One region of the Bacillus sp. EB106-06-01-XG163 genome, then DNA from elsewhere that is predicted to be linked to it. Evidence: riboswitches for the same ligand, from Rfam matches in the RefSeq annotation. Region 1 holds a riboswitch; each other region holds the start of a gene.

Region 1 (6,815 bases):
TGAAAATCAACCTTTTTAGATATTTTCAAAATAATAAATTTATATTATAAATAAAGAAAATAAAGGATGTGTATAAGTAATTGGATAATAAAGGTATAAAAACCCCCCCAAAACCGTACCGATTCATTGTAAAGACGGGATGCAGCTGATAAAATGGATCTGAGGGCACAGCCTTCAAAAGACGGCAGAAAAGGGGTCATTTTCGTGATCATCCAGTTCATTCGTTACAGATAATGAGAGGTATAGATGAATAGGTTAAACCTTCCAATTTGGCGAGGTTTATTTGTCTATGCCTTTTTCATTTCATCGGAATAACGAATGAATGAGGTGTTTTTTTGACGTCTATAAAAAGAAAACGCGCGGAATTACTGCAATCATGCCAGTCCGTGTTCAGGTGTCCGCTATGCCGGTCGGCCATGGCGGTCTCACAATACCGAAGCTTGATTTGCGGACAGGGGCATACATTTGATATATCAAAACAAGGATATGTGAATTTCCTCAATAAATCGGTCAAAACCCGCTATGACAGGCAGCTGTTCGAAGCGAGACGCGAGCTTTTTGACAGCCGGGAATTTTTTGCGCCGGTTCAAAAGGAGATTGCCGCCATCATCACCCATATTCAATCTCCGCAAACATCAGCGGCGATATTGGATGCGGGGTGCGGAGAAGGGTCTCATTTAGCCGCCGTATGCAAATGGCTTCAGCCTGCTTTTTCCGTGACGGGAATCGGCATTGATCTCTCGAAAGAAGGTGTGCTGCATGCCGCAAAGGCCTTCGGGAATCATTTGGTTTTTGCCGTCGCTGATGTGGCGGATGCGCCGTTTGCCGACAGCTGTTTTGATGTCGTGATGTCTGTTTTATCACCTTGGAATTACAAGGAATGCAGCAGGCTTTTACGAAAGGGCGGCACAGTCATTAAAGCGGTGCCGCGGCGTGATTATTTGAAGGAAGTAAGGGAATTCTTCTTCGGAGACAGCCCTCGGCGGAATGACACCGCCGATTCTGCGGCCGGACGATTCCAAGCGGGCTTTCAAACCTTTGAGCGCAAACGGCTGTGTTACACAAAGACTTTAGCGCAGCCTGACCTCGAGCGGCTTGTGAAAATGACGCCCTTAACATGGAAATGTACTGATGACAGCATCCGGCGGTTTATCAGCCGGAAAGAGGCTGCTGTCACGATAGATATCGATATTTTAATCGGAACCGATCCGCTGTAAAACGGAAAAGACACGCTAATCGCGTGTCTTTTTTTTATTTCCAGACTTCACCGGCAATGTTGACGACATGGCGCAGTTTCGCCCATTGCTGTTCTTCTGTGATCAGGTTTCCTTCCTCAGTGGAGGCGAATCCGCATTGCGGGCTGAGGCAAAGCTGATCCAGGCTGACATATTGTGAAGCTTCTTCAATCCGGCGTTTAATCGCGTCCTTGTCTTCGAGTTCGCCGTGTTTCGACGTAATCAAGCCAAGCACAAGCTGAAGATCAGAGCGTTTGACATAACGGAGCGGTTCAAAGCCGCCCGAGCGGGAATCATCATATTCCAGGAACAATCCGTCAAGGTCAAGCCCGTCAAAAATCGTTTCAGCCGCTGCATCATAGCCGCCTTCAGCCGTCCATGTGGATTGGAAGTTGCCGCGGCAGATATGCATCGTAACCTTCAAATCGTCAGGGCGATCCTTGATGGCGTCATTAATGGAAGCGGCAAACAGCTTGCGCAGCTCATCCGGCGTCGTGCCGAAAGCTTCAATCTGACGAAGCCCCGCTTCTGATAAGAAAACGGCCCATGCGGTGTCATCGAGCTGAAGGTAGCGGCACCCGGCGTCATAGAAAGCTTGAATCGCTTTTTTATACGCTTTTGACACATCGTGCTGAAATTGTTTGTAATCATTCTGGTAGGACGCTTTTTCCAATTTTCCGCGGAAAAACAGCATATTCGGACTTGGGATGGTCATTTTCGGAACAGCATCGCCGGCAATGCTGTGCAGGAATTTATAATCTTCGAGCATCGGATGCTGAGAAAAATCAATGTCTCCCGTTACTTTAATGCCGCGCGCTTTCGTCTGTACGTTGTGAAACTGAATGCCGCTTTCAGGCGTAAACGCTTCGACGCCGTCTAAATTTTCGAGAAAATCAAAATGCCACCAGGCACGGCGGAATTCGCCGTCAGTCACGACATTGAGGCCGGTTTCTTTCTGCTTTTTCACACTGCGGATGATTTCTTTGTTTTCGATTTCGCGCAGCTGTTCTGCCGAAATCTCACCCGCCGCTCTTTGCAGGCGGGCTTGCTTCACAGCCGCCGGCCGCAGCAGGCTTCCGACCTGATCCGCGCGAAACGGCGGGTTTTTTCTTAGAAGCGTATGCAATGGTTGTTCTGTGTTTTGCTGTGACATGAACGATTCCTTCTTTCCTGATGAAATATAAAAAAAACTCTTCCCTCGGATAGGGAAGAGCTTGCGTCCGCAAATCTCAACCTTATCTTCAGGATTTAGCACCATTCTGCTGAACAGCGGTTGCCGGGTATCATAGGGCCAGTCCCTCCACCTCTCTTGATAAGGAAATATGCTATTTTTCAGAATAAACTGTAATACTATTAATCTTAGTATGTTTTCTCATATTGTCAATATATTTCGATAAATATTTTTATTTGTCACCCTCAAATAGAATCATATCTATCACAATGGCGATCGCGAGACAAAGAACGATATCCTCTTCCTTTTCAATCTGCAAATGATAGGAATCGCCCCAGCTCATCCATGATTTGGTGACAGTCATCCGGTTTGATTTTCCGTCTGTCACTTGAAAATTCCGGCCCCATACATCGCCGGTAAGATCCCAGCCGAGTCCGGAAATTTCAAATTTCGGTTTGAAAAGCGTGACTTTCTTGATGACTTGGCAGACGGGTTTGCCGCTGACGGAAATCTCGTAACGGGGAACGAACGACATCAGTTTCTGATTGACGCTGGCGAGCGTGCGGCCGTCCAAATCGGTCAGCTTCAGTTCATCACCGAATGAAAACAGCTTTCCTTCAACATTGTAGACTTCTTTTCCGCTTTCAAGAAACACTTGAAAACGATTCTTAAACGTAAACATTCGCTCTTTGATGTAAAAATGGTACATAAAAAAACTCCTTTTTTATGTTGTACGAAAAAAGGAGGCGGTTGGTTTCATATCGGCCGGGTGCATAAAAAAAGGCTGCCGATTTTGCGGCAGCTGTCGTCTTTATGATAGCGGCATCCGGCGTTTTTGACGGATCGCATTTAAATCAATGATGTTATTCGTGTCGGCAGCTGTCACCAGCGGGCTTGTCTTTGGCGTTTTCCGGCGGTTGTCCTTACTGAAAGAGAAAACAAGATACCCTGTCAAAGCAGCAAAAATAAGTAGCATCATTTTACATACCTCCCAAAAAAAGTTTTGGTATTATTATTGTACGAAAAAACAAACGAAAAGTATTCAAACAATTGTCATTTTTTTAAAAAATAACGTCATTTTCCGTAAAAATGACTATGGGTTGAAGAAGTTTTGCTCTTGTTGTGGTTCTATAGATTGTATCGGCTGATGAATGATAATCGTTTATATAACTTTTTCACTATTTTTTGTAAGCATCAAATTAACTACTTCGTTGTTTTCGTTTGCCCTGTGTTATTCAGTACCCTAAAAAATCTTATAATATGCAAAATAACTGCTTCTAACAGATGACTGCAGGATGACAGCGCTTTCTTTATTTTTTTAAAGAAAACGAGATGTTATCTTAAAAAAATCGTTTGAACATTTTCCGCAGCTTTTTAAAAGGGTTTGATTTCGTCTCCAGAACACGCGGGTCTTTTAAGGTTTTTTTCAATTCTTTCGCTACAGTCCCTCTTGCCATAGTCTTCACTCCTTCTTTCCATTTCATACCTTATATACGGAAAGAAAGAAGGAAAGGTTTCATGTGAAAGAAAAAAACCAAAGCAGGGGGCTTTGGTTTTAAGCGCGCTCTTCAAAGAGCCTGGCGATTTCAACAATGACGTTTACCGCCTTTTCCATATGATCGACAGAAATGTATTCATATTTTCCGTGGAAGTTTTGGCCGCCCGTGAAAATGTTCGGTGTCGGCAGCCCCATGTAAGAGAGCTGTGATCCGTCGGTTCCGCCCCGGATCGGTTCGATAATCGGTTCGATATCGAGGTTTTTCATGGCTTGATAGGCGACATCGACTATCTCTTTGACCGGTTCGATTTTTTCTCTCATGTTGTAATATTGATCACGCAGTTCAAGCTTGATGCTTTCGTTGCCGTATTTGGCCGCCAGCGCATCGGCGGTTTTCTGCATATATTCTTTTCGTTCTGCAAAGCGGTCTCTGTCAAAGTCTCTGATGATGTACGACAGGGCGGCTTCAGAAACGTCTCCGTTCATGGAAAGTAAATGATAGAAGCCTTCATACCCTTCCGTATATTCCGGCGCTTCTTCTTTCGGCAGCGCGTGATGAAATTCCATCGCGATTTTTGAAGCGTTGACCATTTTGTCTTTCGCCGTTCCCGGGTGGACGCTTTTTCCGTAACAAGTAAGCTTTGCGGCGGCTGCGTTAAAGCTTTCATATTGCAGTTCGCCGAGGGGGCCTCCGTCTATCGTGTAGGCGAATGCCGCGTTGAAGCGGCCGACATCGAATTTGTGAGGGCCTCTGCCAATTTCTTCATCGGGCGTGAACGCGACCCGGATCGTTCCGTGTTTGATGTCCGGATGTTTGATCAAGTACGCCATTGCCGTCATGATTTCGGCAATGCCCGCTTTGTTGTCGGCTCCGAGCAGCGTCGTGCCGTCTGTTGTGATCAGCGTCTGGCCTTTATAGCGGGAGAGCTCCGGGAATTGCTCAGGCGACAGGACGACATTGAGTTTGTCATTTAAAACGATATCATGTCCGTCGTAGCTCTCAATAATCTGAGGATTCACATTTTTTCCGGTAAAATCAGTCGCGGTGTCCACGTGAGCCAGAAAACCGACAGTCGGCACGTCTTTATCCGTATTTGCCGGCAGAGTCGCCATGACGTACCCATTGTCATCGACTGTGATTTCTGTCATGCCGATCGACTTTAATTCATCTGCCAGCATGTTGGCCAATGTCAGCTGGCCGGGGGTTGAAGGGCAGTTTTCATTGTTTTCGTCAGACTGTGTATCGACTTTTACGTAAGAGGTAAAGCGTTCAATGATTTCTTTTTTCATACCGTCATCTCCTTTGTCTTATCTTACCATGCGCGGGGGAGGGATTTCTATTTCGCAACCGGTTTGAATCGAAGGCTCTGTGTTTTACGCGAATGAAAACAAATTATGAAGAAACGATGACTAAACGATTAAACTTTTTGGAAATGGATGATTGAGGAAGAAAAAACCGATATAATATGGTCAATTCATTCAATAGGGGAGGCTTTCTTCATGGCGATTTTAGTGACAGGCGGAGCGGGTTATATCGGAAGCCACACATGTGTCGAGCTGTTAAACGGCGGCTATGACATCGTGGTTCTGGATAATCTGTCAAATAGTTCACCGGAAGCATTGGAGCGTGTGAAAGACATTACCGGAAAAGAGCTTGTGTTTTATAAAGCGGATCTCCTTGACCGTGATGCCGTTCACCGGGTGTTTGCTGAAAATGAGATTGAAGCCGTCATTCATTTTGCGGGATTAAAAGCCGTCGGTGAGTCTGTGGCTGTTCCGCTCCGTTATTATCATAATAATCTGACGGGGACGTTTATTTTATGTGAAGCCATGCAGGCACACGGCGTGAAAAAAATCGTCTTCAGTTCTTCAGCGACGGTTTACGGCGTTCCGGAAACAACGCCGATCACTGAGGATTTTCCTTTAAGCGCCACCAATCCTTACGGGCAGACAAAGCTGATGCTGGAACAGATTTTACGCGATCTGCATAAAGCGGACTCTGAATGGAGCATTGCGCTGCTCCGCTACTTTAATCCGTTCGGCGCGCACCCGAGCGGGCGGATCGGAGAAGACCCGAACGGCATCCCGAATAATTTAATGCCGTACGTCGCACAAGTCGCTGTCGGCAAGCTTGAGCAATTGCAGGTGTTCGGCAATGATTATCCGACAAAGGACGGCACCGGCGTGCGGGATTACATCCATGTCGTTGACCTTGCCGAGGGCCACGTCAGAGCGCTTGAAAAGGTGCTGGACACAACGGGCGCCGACGCCTATAATCTCGGCACGGGAAGAGGCTACAGCGTTCTTGAGATGGTCAAGGCGTTTGAAAAAGTATCAGGAAAAGAAGTGCCGTACCGTTTTGCCGCCCGGCGCCCGGGAGACATCGCCGCATGCTTCGCAGACCCGGCAAAAGCGAAGGCTGAATTAGGCTGGGAAGCAAAGCGCGGGCTTGAAGAAATGTGCGCCGACTCTTGGAAGTGGCAGTCCTCCAATGTGAACGGGTACCAAAAGGTGTAAAAAGAAAGAGACCTTCAAATGGTGAAGGTCTCTTTTATACGGTCATTATTTAATTTTCACTTCAACATCGTTGCTGAATTTAATTTTCCAAGTACCTTTAGAGTATGCGTTTTTATCAACTTCAAAGGCTTTTACGTCAGTAACTTTAATGTTCGGGTTCAAGTCACTTAAAATTTTACTGTTGTCTACTTTTGTTTCTGTTGCATAGCTTGAAGAAGCATCAATATCTGAATCATAGGATGTTCCTTTAGAATCTACTAATTTCGCTCTTGGAATGGAGAAAGAGCTTAACGGCTTGTTTGAAACATTTTTAACTGTGTATTGAACAGCTACGATAACGCCGCCGTCAGATGCTTTTTTCTCGACAAATTGAGAGCCTACTGAATCTCTTTTT
Region 2 (8,676 bases), on a different contig from region 1:
GAAAAACGCCTCAGTCGCCACAGCGCCGGTCGGATTATTCGGATAATTGAGATACAGCAGCTTCGCTTCGCTCCGCACCTTTTCAGGAATTACGCTGTAATCAGGGAGAAACCCTCTTTCTTCTGTCAGCGGCATCATTTCCATTTTCGCTTTCGCAAGGGCGACGCCCGACCAGTAATCAGGATATCCGGGATCAGGCACCAGAATGGTATCTCCCGGGTTTAAAAGACATTGCGGAAGCTCAACAAGTCCCGCCTTGCCTCCGAACAGCACGGCGACTTCCGTTTCCGGATCAAGCGTGACCCCGTACTCCCTTTCATAAAATGCAGCGGCTGCTTTTTTGAAGCTGTAAGCGCCCCGGAATGATGAGTATTTATGATTTTCCGGCCTTTCGACGGCGCGCTTCATTTCTTCAACGATATGCTGAGGCGTCGGCTGATCAGGGTTTCCCTGCCCTAAATTGATGACGTCTCTGCCTTCTTTCAGCTTTTGATTCACTTTTTGCACCAATGATGCGAAAAATTGTTCTGGCAGCTGTTTGAGTACATCTGAGATTTCAAAGTTCATATTTTCACCTTCTAAAAATGTCTTGAAATGATAGTCCATCATCATATATGGTTAAATAAAAAAAGTAAAGAGAAACTTGAGGTGTTAAAAAATGAAATGGACCGTTTCCTGTTTGCAATTTGATATTTCATACGGAAATCCTTCAGAAAACTTTAAAAAAGCAGAATCTTTGATTGAGCAAGAAAGCCGCCATGCGGATGTAATCGTGCTTCCTGAGTTGTGGACGACCGGCTATGATCTCACACGGCTAGACCAGCTGGCGGATGAAAACGGCAAAGTTTCGGAACAATGGCTTAAAGAAACGGCAAAAACATACAACGTACACCTCGTTGCCGGATCTTTTGCGGTCAAAGAAGGCGAAAATGTCTATAACACCATGTACATCGCCGATAACAGCGGACAGATCGTGAAGCGGTATCAGAAAGCCCATCTGTTTCAGCTGATGGATGAACACCTTTACTTGTCAGCAGGAAATAGCGACGGTTCCTTTGAGCTTGACGGTGTCAAGTGCGCCGGGCTGATCTGCTATGATATCCGTTTCCCCGAATGGATCAGAAAGCATACGTCCCAGGGCGCGAATGTCCTGTTTATCTCTGCGGAATGGCCTCTGCCCCGCCTTGATCATTGGCGAAGCCTGCTTATCGCCAGAGCAATTGAAAACCAATGTTTTGTCGCAGCCTCTAACTGCACGGGGTCCAATCCCGATAATGAATTTGCCGGCCACAGCCTGATTATTGACCCGTGGGGCCGGATTTTAGCCGAAGGAGACCGGACGGAAGGCGCAGTCCGGGCGGAAATCGATGTGTCAGAAAGCGCGGCCGTGCGGGGAACCATTCCGGTTTTCCAAGACTTGCGGCGTGATTTATATTAATTTTCAAAAAAATGTTGACAAGAATATCCGGTACCTGCTAATATTTTCATCAACTGATTAATCCGAATTGTGATACAAATCAATATATTTTTCTCTTATCGAGAGTTGGGCGAGGGATTGGCCTTTTGACCCCAACAGCAACCGACCGTAATTCCATTGTGAAATGGGGCGCGTACATTTTGCGCCGAGACGATTGTCTCATAAGGCACGGTGCTAATTCCATCAGATGTTATCTGAGAGATAAGAGGCGGACTGCACTGTTTCAGCCTCCTTCTCTTTCAGAGAAGGAGGCTTTTTTTTCGGGCGTATTCTCCGTCACGATCTCTTACTGCCACTACATAATTGGAGGGTAAATCCATGTCAGCAACTAAAACAAGTCTTTATGAACAATTAACAGAAAGCTCCGCCGCCGCGTTAGCCGTCAAGCTCGGCTTATTCCAAAGCAAAAGCACTCTGACATGCCGTGAAATCGGCGACGGCAATTTAAATTACGTCTTTCATGTTTACGATAAAGAAAACAAAAAAGGACTGATTATCAAACAGGCGATTCCTTACGCGAAAGTCGTCGGTGAAAGCTGGCCGCTTACAATTGACAGGGCGAGAATCGAAAGCAGCGCCCTCATCCGCCAGGGCGAACACGTGCCGCACCTCGTTCCGGCCGTTTACTATTCCGATACTGAAATGGCCGTCACGGTAATGGAAGACCTCTCGCATTTGCGGATTTCAAGAAAAGGGCTGCTGGAAGGGAAGCATTATCCGAACTTATCCGCCCATATCGGTGAATTTTTAGGGAAAACGCTTTTTTACTCATCCGATTATGCGCTTGATGCGAAAGTAAAGCAGCAGCTCGCAAAGCAGTTTACAAATCCTGAGCTTTGCAATATTACGGAAAGGCTTGTGTTTACAGAACCGTTTCTCGACCATGAGACAAACGATTTTGAAGAGGAGCTGCGCCCATACGCAGAAAAAGTTTGGAACAATTCCCGGCTGAAAGAAGGTGCTGACGAATTGAAAGCCATCTTTCTGAATTCCGCGGAAACATTGGTTCACGGCGATCTGCACACGGGAAGCATTTTCGCCGATGAACATGAAACAAAGGTGATTGATCCCGAGTTTGCTTTCTTCGGACCGATCGGGTTTGACATCGGCCAATTTATCGCCAATCTGCTGTTAAACGCCCTCAGCCGCGACGGTGACGACAGACAGCCGTTATATGATCATACTGCCGCCGTATGGGATACATTTGTGAAAACATTCAGTGAAGCATGGGAGAAAGACTGCTTGCCTTCCCGCAGACACCTGCTGGAAGACACACTGAAAAACGCGTTTGAGGAAGCGGTCGGTTTTGCGGGATGCGAACTGATCCGGCGCACGATCGGACTCGCCCATGTGGCTGACTTAGATGAAATCACTCCGTTTGACAAACGAATCGAACGGAAGAAGCTCGCGCTTGACATCGGCGCCTATTATATCGAAAACAGAAAAAAACTGAAGCATATCACCGAGGTTCTGGACCAATTTAAGCTCCGTGTAAAGGAATGATGCAGCATGACCAATGAATTTGCCATCCCCCGTTCTGTAGAATGGAAAGAAACCTACATCCGCATTTTAAATCAGCAAAAGCTTCCCGACGTCACTGAATATGTGGAACTTGAAACAAAGGAAGATGTATTCGACGCGATTGTCACGCTGAAAGTAAGGGGCGCCCCGGCCATCGGTATAACCGCGGCGTTCGGACTCGCGCTCTCCGCCAAGTCGTTTGAAGCCCGCGACCTTTCGGATTTCCGACGTCAGTTCGCGGATGTCAAAGCGTATTTAAACAGTTCGAGGCCCACTGCCGTCAACCTCGCGTGGGCGCTTGACAGACTGACGGATTCCATCAGGGATGCGATCTCAATCAATGAAGCGAAGACAACGCTCGTTCATGAAGCCATTCAAATTCAGATTGAGGATGAAGAAACATGCCGAATGATCGGCCAGAATGCGCTGCACCTTTTTAAAAAAGGCGACCAGATCATGACCATCTGCAATGCGGGCTCGATTGCCACAAGCCGATACGGTACGGCGCTTGCTCCCTTTTACTTAGCGAAACAAAAAGATCTCGGCCTTCATATCTACGCATGTGAAACAAGACCCGTTCTCCAAGGATCACGGCTGACGGCGTGGGAGCTGATGCAGGGCGGAATTGATGTCACGCTCATTACCGACAGCATGGCCGCCCATACAATGAAGGAAAAACATATTTCTGCAGTCATTGTCGGCGCTGACAGAATTGCAAAAAACGGTGATACGGCCAACAAAATCGGAACGTACGGTCTCGCTATTTTGGCAAACGCCTTTCAAATTCCGTTTTTTGTGGCCGCACCGCTTTCGACATTTGACTTGCAGATTGAAAACGGCTATCAGATTCCGATTGAAGAGAGAGATCCGGATGAAGTCAGACAGATCTCCGGCATACGCACCGCTCCCGAAGATGTGCCGGTCTTCAATCCGGCCTTTGACATCACACCGGGCAGCCTGATTTCCGGCATTATAACCGAGAAAGGAATTGTGACCGGCTCTTACACGGAAGAAATTGAACAATTATTCACTGACTGCCAGCTGAGCTGAAAAACCGCTGATGATATTGCCTCAGGCAATGTCAGCGGTTTTTTTGTCTGCACAATGTAATCACTTCATCTTTTTGGACGGCTGTAATGAGATGCATTTTAAAAAACAGCTCTGCATAACCGGCTATCTTTTGCGGACGGCTCATTTTCATCAGGCTTCGTCCTCCTTTTTCATCAGACCAACTTTTTTCACTTAATAAAATGATATGTCGGACGTGAAAAAACGGAACGTGCCATACGCTTTATTTTTCTTTATAGGATATTTGTTCGATGTTCAGCAGCACCGCTTTTACATCCGTCTTCGTGCCCGCGTATCCCGTTAAGGCGCTGTTTTTGCCGATTACCCGATGGCAAGGGATCAAAATCGGCAGCCGGTTTCGTTTATTGGCTTGTCCGATGGCGCGCACCGCTTTCGGTTTTCCGATCGCTTCAGCCATATCGCCGTAGCTTCGGGATTCCCCGTAAGGAATCATCGTCAGCGCGTTCCATACCCTTTCCTGAAAGGGTGTGCCTTTTTGTCTCAGAGGCAGAGAGAATTGCTTTCTTTCTCCTGAAAAATATGATGCCAGCTGCTGTTTCGCCTCCGACAGCAAAGCGGTTTCGCACGGCTTTACGCCGGGCGCGTCTTTCCGCCATTCCTCAAAATCTTCCCCGGTGAGAAACAGGCCGGTAATAAAGCTCTCTTCCTCTGTTATGATGACGGTTCCAAACGGCGCTCTCACACTTGTAAAACAGATCATTCCCCGCTCCTTCTTTCTTCGGTATTCTGCCGGATCGGAAGCGTCAAATGAAAAACGGTGCCCTTCCCTTCTTCACTTTCCACATGAATGCGTCCCTGATGTTCTTCGATGATTTTATAGCTGACCATGAGACCGAGGCCCGTTCCCCTGTCTTTTGTCGTGTAAAATGGTTCACCCAGACGTTTTAATTTGTCTTCGGAAATGCCTGTTCCTTCATCTTGAATAGAAATCAAAATGTGGTCTTGATCAGAAGACTGAATGGTCACGTAGATATTGCCGCCGCCCGGCATGACTTCAATGGCGTTTTTTAAAATATTGATAAACACCTGTTTTAATTGATTCGGTTCACAGTAAATCGGCGGGATGTTTCCGGTCAGGTTCAGATGGATCTGCACATTGACAAGATTGGCCTGGGCATTCAAAAGATCAGCCGTGTCTTTCATAATCTGCGTCACGTCTTTTTCTTCATATAATATCGCCTGGGGTTTCGCTAAAATTAAAAATTCAGTGATGATAGACTCGATTCGTTTTAATTCTGAGGTAATGACGTTAAAGTACAGAGAATATTCGCCTTCAATGCTTCCTTGAAGAAGCTGAATGAACCCTTTCAGCGCCGTCATCGGGTTTCTGATTTCGTGGGCGATGCCCGCCGCCAGCTCCCCTACAACATGAAGAGTGTCGGATTTCCGCAGCCTCTCTTCAAGCTCTTTGGCCTCTGTGACATCTTTAAAGATGGCCAGATTCATATTTTGAATGATATTTCTTTTGAAGGAGAATTCCAGTTTGCGGCTGTCGCTGCTGCTTAACAGGAAGGGGATTTCATTATCCATTCCTTCTAAATCAATCTTTCTGGCGGGAACACCCGCGTTTTCAATATCAAATAAAGAAAGAATATCCGGAACGGTGTACGCTCTCAGCTCCTCATCCGGCATACCGAGTATACGGCTTGCGAGAGGATTCGCGTCAATAATGCGGAATTGGTTGTCAAATAAGACCTTGCCGTCCATTGAGCCGTTGAATACTTTTCTGAATTTCAGCTCGCTTTCCCGCAATTCCTTTTCCATCCGCTTACGATCGCTGACATTTCTTAAAATGGTTAAATGCTGACCTTCAAGTATGGTTCGTTTTGATGTGAATTCCAGCTCTTTAAATTGGCCGTTTGCCATCTGAAACAGCATTTCTTCACGGATTTCCCCGTATTTTTCATATTTTTTCTTAATCTGTTTGTATTTTTTCTGCGGATCAACGATAAACGTACATAAATTCGTCTCCACCAGTTTATCCATCGGCAGTTCGAAAATGCGGCACGCCGATTCGTTTGCTTTGGCAATCTTTCCGTCATCAGACCAAATGACAATCGCGTCCATGGCGTTTTCAAAAATTTCGCGGAATCGCTCTTCGCTTTTGAAAAGTTTCAATTCCATCAACCGTTTCTCTGTTATGTCCCTCATAATGGACATGTAGAACCCGCTGATTAAGTTGGACGTAATCGTAAATTCAAACAGCTTCTCTTCGCCCGACCGAAGCTTGACGGGCAGTTCTCCTTTGGCGTTTCCTTTTCTGCGGAGGGTTTCCCAGATTTCTTTCAGATGCTTTTTGTTTTCTCCGTCGGTAAAATGGCGGAGCGACAGATGGGACAATTCATTCTGGCCGATCTCAAAGCTTTTGCAAAAAGAGAGGTTCGCATCAATAAACCCGCCGTCCTTATCAAACAGCACGATGCCGTCGACAGCCCTGTCAAACAAATCTTTAAACAGCTGCTCGTTCATGGAGAATTCGCGCTCTAATATTTTTTTAGAGGAGATGTCCCTCATCACCACAAAAAAATAATCCTCCCCAATTCCGTCTCTGGCGAGGAATTCAATGTATTTCGTCGCGCCGCTGTCAAGCTTAATCGGCACCTCTTTCCACAGATGGCCTTTTTTTAAAAACTTTTTCACGGCCTTATTCAGTTCTTCCTGAGGCACGGAATATAAAAAATCCAGGACGGAGCGGTTAATGAGGCTCTCTGCCTCAATCTGCATCATCCGGGCCGCAGCCTCGTTCGCCTGGACGATTTTCATTTCCTTACGGCATATAAAAATGGCATCAAGCGTGTTATTCATAATCACGTGATACCGGTTCAAATCACTCTTCAGGCGGTCATTTTCCTCTTTCATCCGCTTCAGCTGCTCTTTCAGCGACTCGTTTGTTTGCAAATCCAGAGTTTCAGCCATTCAGTACACTCCTTCTTCAAAAACCTATCCTTCAATATTTCTACAAAATACCTCATCTTCCTTCATTCGCCCTATACATTTCAGAAAATTTCAATGATATGACAAGTTAAAGTCTTTTTCTACGATCCTTACCTCCCCGTTACATCATCCTAACAATCCCTTTTGTCCTCCTTCAATTTTTTGTTTTTTATTTTAAAATGAACACCAACAGGAAATAATCATGCAGTGGATGATTTTTGAAGAGAAGGTGATGCTATGACAAAATCGCGAGACAGTTACTTTGACAACGCCAAGTTTATCTTGATTTTTCTGGTGGTGTTCGGCCATATCCTCCGGTCATTTATTAACGGAAATGAGTTTATGCTCCATCTCTACAAATTCATTTATACTTTTCATATGCCGGCCTTTATCCTGGTTTCCGGCTATTTCGCAAAAAACTTTAAGCGGAAAGGTTATGTGAAGAAGCTGGCTGTGAAGCTGATTATTCCGTACCTGATTTTTCAGGGCATTTACTCAGTTTTTTACTATTTGATTCAGGATGAAAGCATGGCAAGCGTCAATCCGATTGATCCGCAGTGGTCTCTCTGGTTTTTAGTCAGCTTATTCTTTTGGAATCTGCTGCTTTATCCCTTTACGAAGCTGCCGAAAATGTGGGCGCTTGGGGCGAGCTGCGGGCTTGCCGTCATGATCGGGTATCTTGATTTTATCAGCAGCACGCTGAGTCTTTCACGGACGTTTGTTTTTCTTCCGATGTTTCTCGTCGGGTTTTATTTAAAGAAACAGCACTTTGATTTGCTTCGGGCTAAAAGAGGCAGACAGATTGCCGCGGGCGTACTGGGGATTGTTTTCCTCTTATGCTGGTGTATTGACTTTGATTACTCGTGGCTGTTCGGATCGGAGCCTTATTCTACATTCGGCACAGTGTCGCTGTTGAGCGGTCTGTCGCGCATCGGCTGGTATGTTTTGGCCTTTGCCGCCACTTTCAGCTTTTTGGCGCTCGTTCCGCAAAAGCGTTATTTCTTTACGAAATGGGGGACGAGAACGTTTTACGTGTATCTGCTGCATGGATTCATTATAAAAACGCTGCGGCAGATCGGGCTTGAAGATCACTTGTCTGATTATCAGAATTTAGTCATGCTCTTAATTTTAACGGCCGCTCTTACGTCCATTCTCTCCAGCAATGCGGTGAAAACGGCCGCACAGCCGTTTATTGAGCTGCGGATCACCGGCTGGCTTGAAGCGGTGAAAGGAACAAGAAACGGTGCTTATTCGAAATAATGCAAAATACCTCTTAAGCGTTGCCGCCTAAGAGGTATTTTTTATTGTTTGCGGTCTTCTTTTTTCTTTGGCTTCGTCTGTTCAAGCGTTTCAATCCATTTTCCGGCGTTATAATCACCGAGCTCGCTTGCAAACTCTTCTTCAAGCAATTTAGGGTCCATCGGCTTTTTATGGTTTTGCATGTCTTTGCTGTGGCGGTTTTTTTTCGTCATGTTACTCGCCTCCTTGTTTGCCGTGTTTTGATTTGCGGTTTGCGCCTCTCAGTCCGGGATCACCGTCATATTGTGTTTTATATGCATCTTTGTCCATGCTCTCAGTCGGTGTGTTGTTGTTGGTCAAAGCTTCATTCTTTGCTGCTTTGCGTTTCATTTGATTTCCTCCTTCTGTCAGCAAAT
Region 3 (8,676 bases), on a different contig from region 1:
CGGCTCATCTAAGAAATAAATATCCGGCTTGGTGATCATTCCCATTGCGATGCTGAGCCGGCGCTGCATTCCTCCTGATAATGTTTTGGTTTTTGCTCTTTCTTTCTCTTTTAATTGAAACAATTCGAGCATCTCATCTGTTCTTTTTTTTGCTTCTTTTTTCGGAATTCCGTAGACTCCGGCTATAAACTCTAAGTTTTCCCGTACGGTTAGATGAGGAGCGATGGCTGTTTCCTGCGGGGACATATTCAATTTCGGTTTTATTTTATCCAAATCAGTCAAAATACTGTGTCCAAGCACTGATGCATCACCGTTATCCGGAGAAAGGAGTCCGCAAAGCATGCTGATTAATGTCGTTTTTCCGGCTCCGTTCTCACCGAGTAAAGCGAAAAATTCCCCTTTCTCAACTGAGAACTCAAGACGGTCAACGGCGGCGGTTTCTTTATAATGTTTCGTTAATTGCTTCAGCTCAATCGCGTGCATTTACTCATCCTCGCTATCTTCATCGATTTGCTTAGCGTTTAAAATATCTTTTGCAAACTCGAAAAAGAGTTCTTGTTTAACAAGTGCGATACCTTGCTGGTCATCTCCGAGCATAAGCAGTGAATCCCCCGGATTTATATCGAAAACATCTCTTGCTTCTTTAGGAATGACAATCTGTCCTTTTGTGCCCACTTTAACAGTCCCGAAAATGTGTTTTCCTTTTGGTGCCGTCATGTTTATCCCTCCGAAAAATGAATTGTATTTTTTGTATGAATTGTAATACTTCGTATACTAAACATACATTGATCTTCCATAAAATTCATTAAAATTCATGAAATAGTTTTATTTTCATAAAAAAGCACTCCTGCCATATAACAGGAGTGCTTTTGATTTTATCGTTTGTGTTCCTTTATCATTTCCAGATGGGGGATGCCCGCATCGAGAAATTCTTCGCCGGATGTGACGCGGTATCCTTGTTTTTCGTAAAACGGAACCGCCTGCGTCTGCGCATGTAAGATAAAGCTGTCGGCGCCTTTGGCTGCCGCCGCTTTTTCAAGCGCCTGCATAATGATGGCTCCGACGCCTAAAGAACGATGGCTTTTCATCACGCAGATGCGCTCTAATTTTCCATGCCCGTCTTTCAAGCGCCATCTGCCGGCTCCGACCGGCTGGCCGCCGTCATATATGACTATATGCTCTGACGTGTCTTCGAATTGATCAATCTCTTCTTCTTCCGGAACGTGCTGTTCTTTAACAAAGACCTCTTTTCTGACGAAAAAAGCGTCGTTTAGCTGTTTTTCAGTTTTTGCGATGATGGATTCCAAGCAGTTATTCTCCTCCGCCTAATAAAAATGTTTCATACACAGTCCATGAGCCGTTATCCAGCTGATAGAGCAAGTGAAAACGGTCGATGACTTCTTCGTGGGAAATGTCCAGCATTTTCAGCTGTCCGAGTACGTCGGAATGTTCATCTGACGACAGCTTCTGGCCGACCGTGACATGCGGAACGAAGCTGTATTCCGGCTCGCCGGATAATGCTCCTGAGTAGCATTTCTCACTCAGAGATTTTAATTCCTCCGTCGGCTCTGCTTTCATATATATCACATTATTCACAGGAGAAAACGAGCTGTATTTTGTGATTTTCAGAACGAGCGGATGCGACTCTTTCGCCGTCTGTCTCAGCTGTGATACGACCTGCTCGATTTCCTGTTCTGTCGCTTCAAACGGATCTCTTAGCGTCAGGTGCGGAGGAATGAGCGCGTAGCTCGGGTCGTAGCGTTTCCGGTACGAATTTGCGAGATCCTGTAATTTTTTTGATGGAAATAAAACAATACCGTATTTCATGAAAGTTCCCTCCTTAAATGAATGGTTACAGCATTTTTTTCAGCGCCGGCGTGATGAGCGGCTGCCAGTAGGTCCATTTATGATCCCCGTCGAAGGTTTCATACGTGTATTCAGACTGTTTGCTTTCCAGCAGCTGTTTGAGCTCTTCGTTCGGCGCGGTGAAATCAAGAACCTGGCCGTCTGTCGTGTGAACGCCGGTTTCTTTTTCTCCGATTTGATGATAAACGGAAATCTGTTTGAGATCCTCCGACTGCCGGACGGCATCCAGCACGTGCCCGTCAACATACGGAGACTGCATGATGACGTTTCCAAACATGTTCGGATAGTCAATCGCCGTCATAAGCGAAACGGTTCCGCCGAGGGAATCCCCGATCATGGTGCGGCCGTATCCGACTTGATAAGTCGGGTATTCTTTGTCGATAAAAGGAACGAGCTCATTTGCGATGAATCGCTTATATGAGGCGAACTTAGACCCTTCTGGATGGTATGTGTTTCTTCGCTCCCGCACATTTTTATAAGGGACGCCGATAATGATGCAGCGGTCAATTTCCCCTTTTGACATAAGCTCTTCCGCCTGCCGCCCGATTCTCCCTAATCTGAAATAATCATGGCCGTCCTGAGCGATGACCGTATGATATTTATACAGGGGGGAGAAGGTGGCGGGCAGGTAGACCAAAACGGTCATTTCCTCTTCAAGCTCATGGGAGAAAAGTTTTTTCTCATGAATGATTCCGTTTTTTGATGCCACTTCGCATTCCTCCAGGCCGCTTCTTGTCTTGATGGTTTTTTCCTATTGTACCATGAATTATTAGAAATTTCTTTCTTCAGATGCACTTCTTGCGAGAGTTCAGATAAATAAAAAGTTATTGAAATTCATTTTATAGTGCGTTAATATAGAACAATCAGAAAATACAAAACAATATTCTTATCACGAGAGGTGGAGGGACTGGCCCTTTGAAACCTCAGCAACCGGTTTGCTTTGCCGCGGGAAGGCAAAGTGCCAAGGTGCTAAATCCAGCAAGCGATTCACATGCTTGGAAGATAAGAGGAAGAGAAAAGCTCCTTCTTCTTATGAAGAGGGGGCTTTTTTATTTTTGAAAAAGGATGGTGCTTACTGATGACGCAGCATGTTGATACAAAATTAGCCCAAATCGGAAATAGAAGCGAAGAAGCAACGGGAACGGTCAGTCCGCCGATTTATCTGTCCACCGCTTACCGCCATAGAGGAATAGGAGAATCTACAGGTTTTGACTACGTGCGCACGAAAAACCCGACACGCCAGCTCGTTGAAGACGCTATCGCCGTGTTGGAAAACGGTGCGAGAGGCTTTGCCTTCAGCTCGGGAATGGCAGCCATTCAAACGATTATGGCTTTATTTAAAAGCGGGGATGAATTGATTGTATCCTCCGATTTATACGGAGGCACGTACCGTTTGTTTGAAAACGAATGGAGAAAATACGGCTTAAGCTTTATTTACGATGATTTCAGCGATGAAGACTGTTTACGCTCCAAAATAACGGAAAACACGAAAGCGGTATTTGTTGAAACGCCGACAAACCCGTTAATGCAGGAGGCGGACATTGAAAAAATCGCCCGGATTACGAAAGAAGCCGGCCTGCTTTTAATTGTGGATAATACGTTTTATACCCCGGTGCTCCAGCGCCCGCTTGAACTGGGAGCGGACATCGTCATTCACAGCGCCACAAAATATTTAGCGGGGCACAATGATCTCCTTGCCGGTCTTGCTGTCGTAAAGGATGAAGAGCTCGGCGAGATCATGTTTAATCACCAAAATGCGATCGGAGCCGTTCTCCCGCCGTTTGATTCGTGGCTTTTAATGAGAGGGATGAAAACACTCGGACTCAGAATGCGCCGTCATGAAGAAAACGCCCGTGAACTTGCGGAATTTTTAGAACAGGAAGAAGAAATCGCCGACGTGTTATATCCCGGAAAAGGCGGGATGCTGTCTTTCCGGCTGCAAAAAGAGGAATGGATCAATCCGTTTTTAAAGGCGCTGAAAACGATCTGTTTCGCAGAAAGTCTCGGCGGGGTGGAAAGCTTTATTACATACCCCGCGACACAGACGCACATGGACATTCCGGAAGACATCCGTATCGCAAACGGCGTCTGCAACCGTCTGCTGAGATTTTCAGTGGGCATTGAACATGCAGAAGATTTGAAGCGGGATGTAAAGCAGGCATTACAGCAAGTAAAAGAGGGGGCCGTGTCATATGAGTAATCACAATTGGACGCTGGAAACCCAGCTCGTGCACAATCCATTTAAAACAGACGGAGCCACCGGAGCCGTCAGCGTGCCGATTCAGCATGCTTCCACATTTCATCAGTCTTCATTTGAAGAATTCGGGACATATGACTACAGCCGCTCAGGCACACCGACAAGAACAGCGCTTGAAGAAACAATCGCAGGCCTTGAAGGCGGAACGAGAGGTTTTGCTTTCAGCTCCGGTATGGCGGCGATTTCGACGGCATTTCTGCTCTTATCCCAAGGCGACCATGTCCTCGTCACGGAGGATGTGTACGGCGGAACATTCCGCATGGTGACTGAGGTTCTGTCCCGTTTCGGAATCGAACATACCTTTGTCGATATGACGGACACAGAAGCTGTCGCCCGCGCCATCCGGCCGAACACGAAAGCCATTTATATGGAAACACCGTCAAACCCGACGCTCGGCATCACGGATATTAAGGGCGTCGTCAAACTGGCAAAGGATCACGGCTGTCTGACATACCTTGACAATACATTCATGACGCCTGCTCTGCAGCGTCCGCTTGATCTCGGTGTAGATATCGTGCTCCACAGCGCGACAAAATTTTTAAGCGGCCACAGCGATGTGCTGTCAGGCCTTGCCGCCGTAAAAGATGAAGAGCTCGGCAATCAGCTGTATAAGCTGCAAAACTCGTTTGGAGCGGTGCTCGGCGTTCAGGACTGCTGGCTCGTATTGAGAGGCTTAAAAACATTGCAGGTCAGACTGGAAAAAGCGAGCCGGACGGCCGAACGGCTGGCTGCCTATTTTGACGGGCATCCCGCCATCAAAAACGTTTACTATCCCGGCCTTGCCGGACACCCGGGAGCCGATACCCATAAACGGCAAGCGAGCGGAGCGGGCGCCGTCCTGTCCTTTGAATTGGAAAGCAAAGAAGCCGTCAAAAAGCTGGTCGAAAACGTATCGCTTCCGGTATTTGCCGTCAGCCTCGGCGCCGTCGAATCCATTCTCTCATACCCTGCAGCCATGTCGCATGCCGCCATGCCGAAAGCAGAGAGGGAGAAACGCGGCATCACAGACGGCCTTCTGCGCTTGAGCGTCGGAGTCGAAAACGCCGAAGATTTAGAGCGGGACTTCGAACAGGCATTGAAAAAAATAACCCCCGCCCAAGTGAGATCATAAACGAAAAGGGCGCCGTCAATTTTGTGACGCGCCCTTTTTTTATTTTAGATAAAAAAAGTGTTGACGAATGAGAAATCAGGATATATAATTATAAATGTCAGAGAGACAACAACATACCCAGCAACACATACATATCATGATTCCGTAGCTCAGCTGGGAGAGCGCTACCTTGACAGGGTAGAGGTCGCTGGTTCGAGCCCAGTCGGAATCATAGCCAAAACCCTTGCTACGCAAGGGTTTTTTAATTTCCCTTAATAAAGCCGGTTTATCAAATTCGTAAGTTGTTGGCGAACTTGATTTTTTGGCTAGAAATTTATTGTCCGTATCTCTTTTTAGGGTCAAAATTGTTGAAAAGTTCAGCTAGTGATGCCGTCAAGTAGATCCAAACCGCACTGTCGGTATTGCATTTCTATTCAGATAAGAAAGCCAAAAAATTCGGTATCAATATAAAAAGGCCCTCTCATAAAATGGGGGCCTTTCAGTGTTTCTTTTAAATAGCTTCTTTTAGTTGTTCTATTACACTTTTCAACCATTCTATAGGTGGTAAGCCAATTGTCGGGAAATATAATTCTGCATTACACTTTATAATGTCTTCCTTTTCTTCTTTAGTTAGATCGCTATTTAGAAACTCTTCGCAATACTTTACTGTAAATAGCAAACCTTCTTTACTAATTTCCTCAATAAATTCGTCTAAGGCGTGTTCAGGAGATTGGATATCTTGATGAAATGTTGCACCTAAAAAATTTTCTAATTCATCTAAGAAATCATACCTTTCATCCATGATACTTCCTCTCTTTCTATTTGGTTGGATATCCTGTAAGGATAAAGTTACCGTTATTATCTTTTTTGAGTATAATTTTTGCGTTTGTAACGTTTTCTACTAGATCTGAATTTCTTGATACACTTCTGCCGATTATTTCTCCATCGCCCTTGTATCTTAACATTAATTTAGGTTTTTTAGGATCATCAATCCAATTTTCGATTTTCTTTATATTTTTTGAATCGTTTAAAACTGAATTAGCAATTCTTTCAGCGGTAGCCCTATTTTTAAAAGTAGATGAAGCTGTAATATGTGGGTTAGAATCAGTTTTCAGTCTTTCTATTAATTCTTTATCTGTTTTCCCAACATGTCTTTCTATAAGATGCCCGCCTTTTGCTTCATGAGCAGCTAAACCTCCGCCAGGTGCGAGAGGGGTACTATCACCTTGTTTGACATTACCTATGGCTGTGTTGTTAGAATTTTCAGATTTTATGAGTGCATTTTCTTTCTGATCTTCAATAATACTTTTCAACAAAGGCGTATTCTTCACATTGTCAGTATTTTTAATATCCTGTGCTATTCCGGCAAGCGCGGGTTGGTACTTATTTTTCGAAACGGAATTGATATAGTCTTTTCCTTTTTCAATCCCGGTTTTTACATGTTTTGCAGCCGCTTTTTCTCCGGCTTCCAAGACGTTATCCACTTTAGCTGCACCTGTTTTCGCGAGCTTACTTGATACTTTTACAGCTGAGCCGGAACCTTTGAGTCCGACAATGCTTATTTATTGATTTTGTCATCATTCATCGAGGGGCGAATTGGGGACGGAGCTGCTTTTTGGGCTGATTTTGAAGTACATTCGCTGTATACTGCAAGGGAGATAAACATCGCCTTTAAGGCGGCGGTCTTTGCCGAAACCTGTTCATTTCAGAGAAATACAGAAATTTCGTATCACTGAACGGCTAAAGTGATAACGATCAGCAGCTGGTTAATCCAGCTGTTTTTTTGTATTGAAAAACGGAATATTTAGTTTTTTATGGCAAATACAGCGGCACTCCGAAAATCATTCACAATACAGGAAATGACGCATGCGGCCGCCAATGAAATCAGTTATATGTCGGGTAACAGCGAATCGACAAGCTATCATTTTGCCGTCGATGATAAAGAAGTGATTCAGGGGGCTCTTCATCTGAAGGCAAGAAAGCATCCTTCCTCTTGTCTTCCGGTTTTTTAAAGTTGAAAACCCATTAAAATCCGAGGGGAGAGCGTAAAACAGATTCGAACGGCGCTGTCGCCCTTCATTAAAGCGAAAGAACTTCGGGATTGATGGTGCATATGGAGCGAAGACAGCGAATGCAGTAATTCGATTTCAATTGATGAATGGATTAAAAGCTGATGGAATTTATGCGCTTGAACCAAAGTAAAACTTGAAGTGTTGTTAAAATAAGCGGAGACCCTTTCCTTTTTTACAGACTCTCTCCCACACTGACAAGAAGAGGTTTGTGTTAAAGCAAAATCTAAGAAATTAAACCCAAAAAGATTGCAACGACAAGCTTCTAAAGAGATGAAAAATATCGGGATATCAACTAAGGCATAAAAAGCGATAAAACAGGAGCTTGAAACAAGAAAAGAAAAAACAACTGAATAGAAAATAAAGAGAAAAAATAAAGGAACAAAAATATTTAATCAGAAAACAAAAAGCAAAAGAAAAGCATAGGGGCAGATTGAAAAGTTGAGCGGCATCAGTTTTTTGCTTCGGACTGATTTAGAGAAAAAGAAGTATAAGTCAGAGCCCTTCTCAAGACGAGGAGGGTTTTTCTGCAATTTATTCAAATACACTTACATCAGTAAATGCGGCTGAACGTTTCAGTACGATTCAGCTCATGTATGGTTTGAAGCCAGACGGCATTTACGGACCAAAAACGAAAGCGAAATTGAATTAATAAAAGAAGCCCTTCTTATAAGAGGGCTCTTTTTCTAACTATGTTGTTTTAAGGTGTTTTTTAATTTGTTCAGTGACTTGCTTAAGCCATTCTAATGGAGTTATATCATCTTCAGGAAAGTATATGCCATCCGCTGCTTCCTCTATAAATTCATTCTTGTCTTCTTCTGAATAATCACTATTTACAAACTCAGTTAGTGCTATTAAATCTCTTTCTTTTAGTTTTTGTGATGCTTCATTTAGATATTCATTAAGAGCATCTTCGGGAGATTCTATATCTTGGTGGAAATGTCCGCCGAGAAATCTAAATACAGGATCAGAAACTTTAATTTCAATCATTATATATCACCTCGTTGGGTAGCCTGTTAATATAAAGCTACCATCTTCATTTTTCTTTAATACTATTCTAGCATTAGTCATATCTTTAACTTCATTTGAACCTTTACGAACTCCTCTACCTATAACTTCGGTTCCTCTATAAGGTAACGGTAATGGATCATTAACATCACTTTTTAACCACTCTTCAATTTCCTTTTTATGTTTAATTAATGTTTCATTAGCGACTCTTTCTGCAGTTGGCCTATCAGTGAAACTAGAAGAGGCACGTATCTTCTTGTTTATCTGTAGCCTCTCTAATAACTCTTCATCAGTCTTACCAACATGTCTTTCTATAAGATGTCCGCCTTTTGCTTCGTGAGCAGCTAAGCCACCGCCTGGTGCGAGAGGACTGCTGTCTCCTTGTT

What was found. Region 1 has a riboswitch for S-adenosylmethionine ahead of AC3WTF_RS13065 (5-methyltetrahydropteroyltriglutamate--homocysteine S-methyltransferase). Riboswitches for the same ligand answer to the same signal wherever they lie in the genome.
Region 2: another riboswitch for S-adenosylmethionine. It lies ahead of mtnK (S-methyl-5-thioribose kinase); the one in region 1 lies ahead of AC3WTF_RS13065 (5-methyltetrahydropteroyltriglutamate--homocysteine S-methyltransferase).
Region 3: another riboswitch for S-adenosylmethionine. It lies ahead of AC3WTF_RS06600 (methionine biosynthesis PLP-dependent protein); the one in region 1 lies ahead of AC3WTF_RS13065 (5-methyltetrahydropteroyltriglutamate--homocysteine S-methyltransferase).

The regions. Positions count from the first base shown of each region.
Region 1 covers NZ_JBYTDS010000010.1:71,603-78,417, reverse strand. Annotated here, with positions in the region: gene AC3WTF_RS13070 (methyltransferase domain-containing protein) at 336-1,217, shown strand; gene AC3WTF_RS13065 (5-methyltetrahydropteroyltriglutamate--homocysteine S-methyltransferase) at 1,252-2,388, opposite strand; SAM riboswitch class I at 2,468-2,554, opposite strand; gene AC3WTF_RS13060 (LURP-one-related/scramblase family protein) at 2,639-3,115, opposite strand; gene AC3WTF_RS13055 (hypothetical protein) at 3,218-3,385, opposite strand; gene pepT (peptidase T) at 3,962-5,194, opposite strand; gene galE (UDP-glucose 4-epimerase GalE) at 5,405-6,421, shown strand; gene AC3WTF_RS13040 (DUF4352 domain-containing protein) at 6,467-6,815, opposite strand, start outside.
Region 2 covers NZ_JBYTDS010000004.1:8,647-17,322, forward strand. Annotated here, with positions in the region: gene AC3WTF_RS05870 (pyridoxal phosphate-dependent aminotransferase) at 1-567, opposite strand, end outside; gene AC3WTF_RS05875 (carbon-nitrogen family hydrolase) at 659-1,438, shown strand; SAM riboswitch class I at 1,531-1,685, shown strand; gene mtnK (S-methyl-5-thioribose kinase) at 1,796-2,980, shown strand; gene mtnA (S-methyl-5-thioribose-1-phosphate isomerase) at 2,987-4,048, shown strand; gene AC3WTF_RS05890 (methylated-DNA--[protein]-cysteine S-methyltransferase) at 4,290-4,787, opposite strand; gene AC3WTF_RS05895 (PAS domain-containing sensor histidine kinase) at 4,784-7,003, opposite strand; gene AC3WTF_RS05900 (acyltransferase family protein) at 7,259-8,281, shown strand; gene AC3WTF_RS05905 (protein YkzE) at 8,323-8,493, opposite strand; gene AC3WTF_RS05910 (DUF421 domain-containing protein) at 8,495-8,676, opposite strand, start outside.
Region 3 covers NZ_JBYTDS010000004.1:134,058-142,733, reverse strand. Annotated here, with positions in the region: gene AC3WTF_RS06625 (ABC transporter ATP-binding protein) at 1-483, opposite strand, end outside; gene AC3WTF_RS06620 (AbrB/MazE/SpoVT family DNA-binding domain-containing protein) at 484-717, opposite strand; gene AC3WTF_RS06615 (GNAT family N-acetyltransferase) at 876-1,307, opposite strand; gene AC3WTF_RS06610 (YjcG family protein) at 1,312-1,827, opposite strand; gene AC3WTF_RS06605 (esterase family protein) at 1,853-2,575, opposite strand; SAM riboswitch class I at 2,750-2,875, shown strand; gene AC3WTF_RS06600 (methionine biosynthesis PLP-dependent protein) at 2,945-4,066, shown strand; gene metC (cystathionine beta-lyase) at 4,059-5,234, shown strand; tRNA gene AC3WTF_RS06590 (tRNA-Val) at 5,373-5,445, shown strand; gene AC3WTF_RS06585 (contact-dependent growth inhibition system immunity protein) at 5,725-6,015, opposite strand; partial or broken gene AC3WTF_RS06580 (RNase A-like domain-containing protein) at 6,032-6,772, opposite strand; partial or broken gene AC3WTF_RS06575 (N-acetylmuramoyl-L-alanine amidase) at 7,057-7,171, shown strand; gene AC3WTF_RS06570 (peptidoglycan-binding domain-containing protein) at 7,314-7,415, shown strand; partial or broken gene AC3WTF_RS06565 (DUF2992 family protein) at 7,458-7,727, shown strand; partial or broken gene AC3WTF_RS06560 (peptidoglycan-binding domain-containing protein) at 7,836-7,934, shown strand; gene AC3WTF_RS06555 (contact-dependent growth inhibition system immunity protein) at 7,973-8,272, opposite strand; gene AC3WTF_RS06550 (ribonuclease YeeF family protein) at 8,279-8,676, opposite strand, start outside.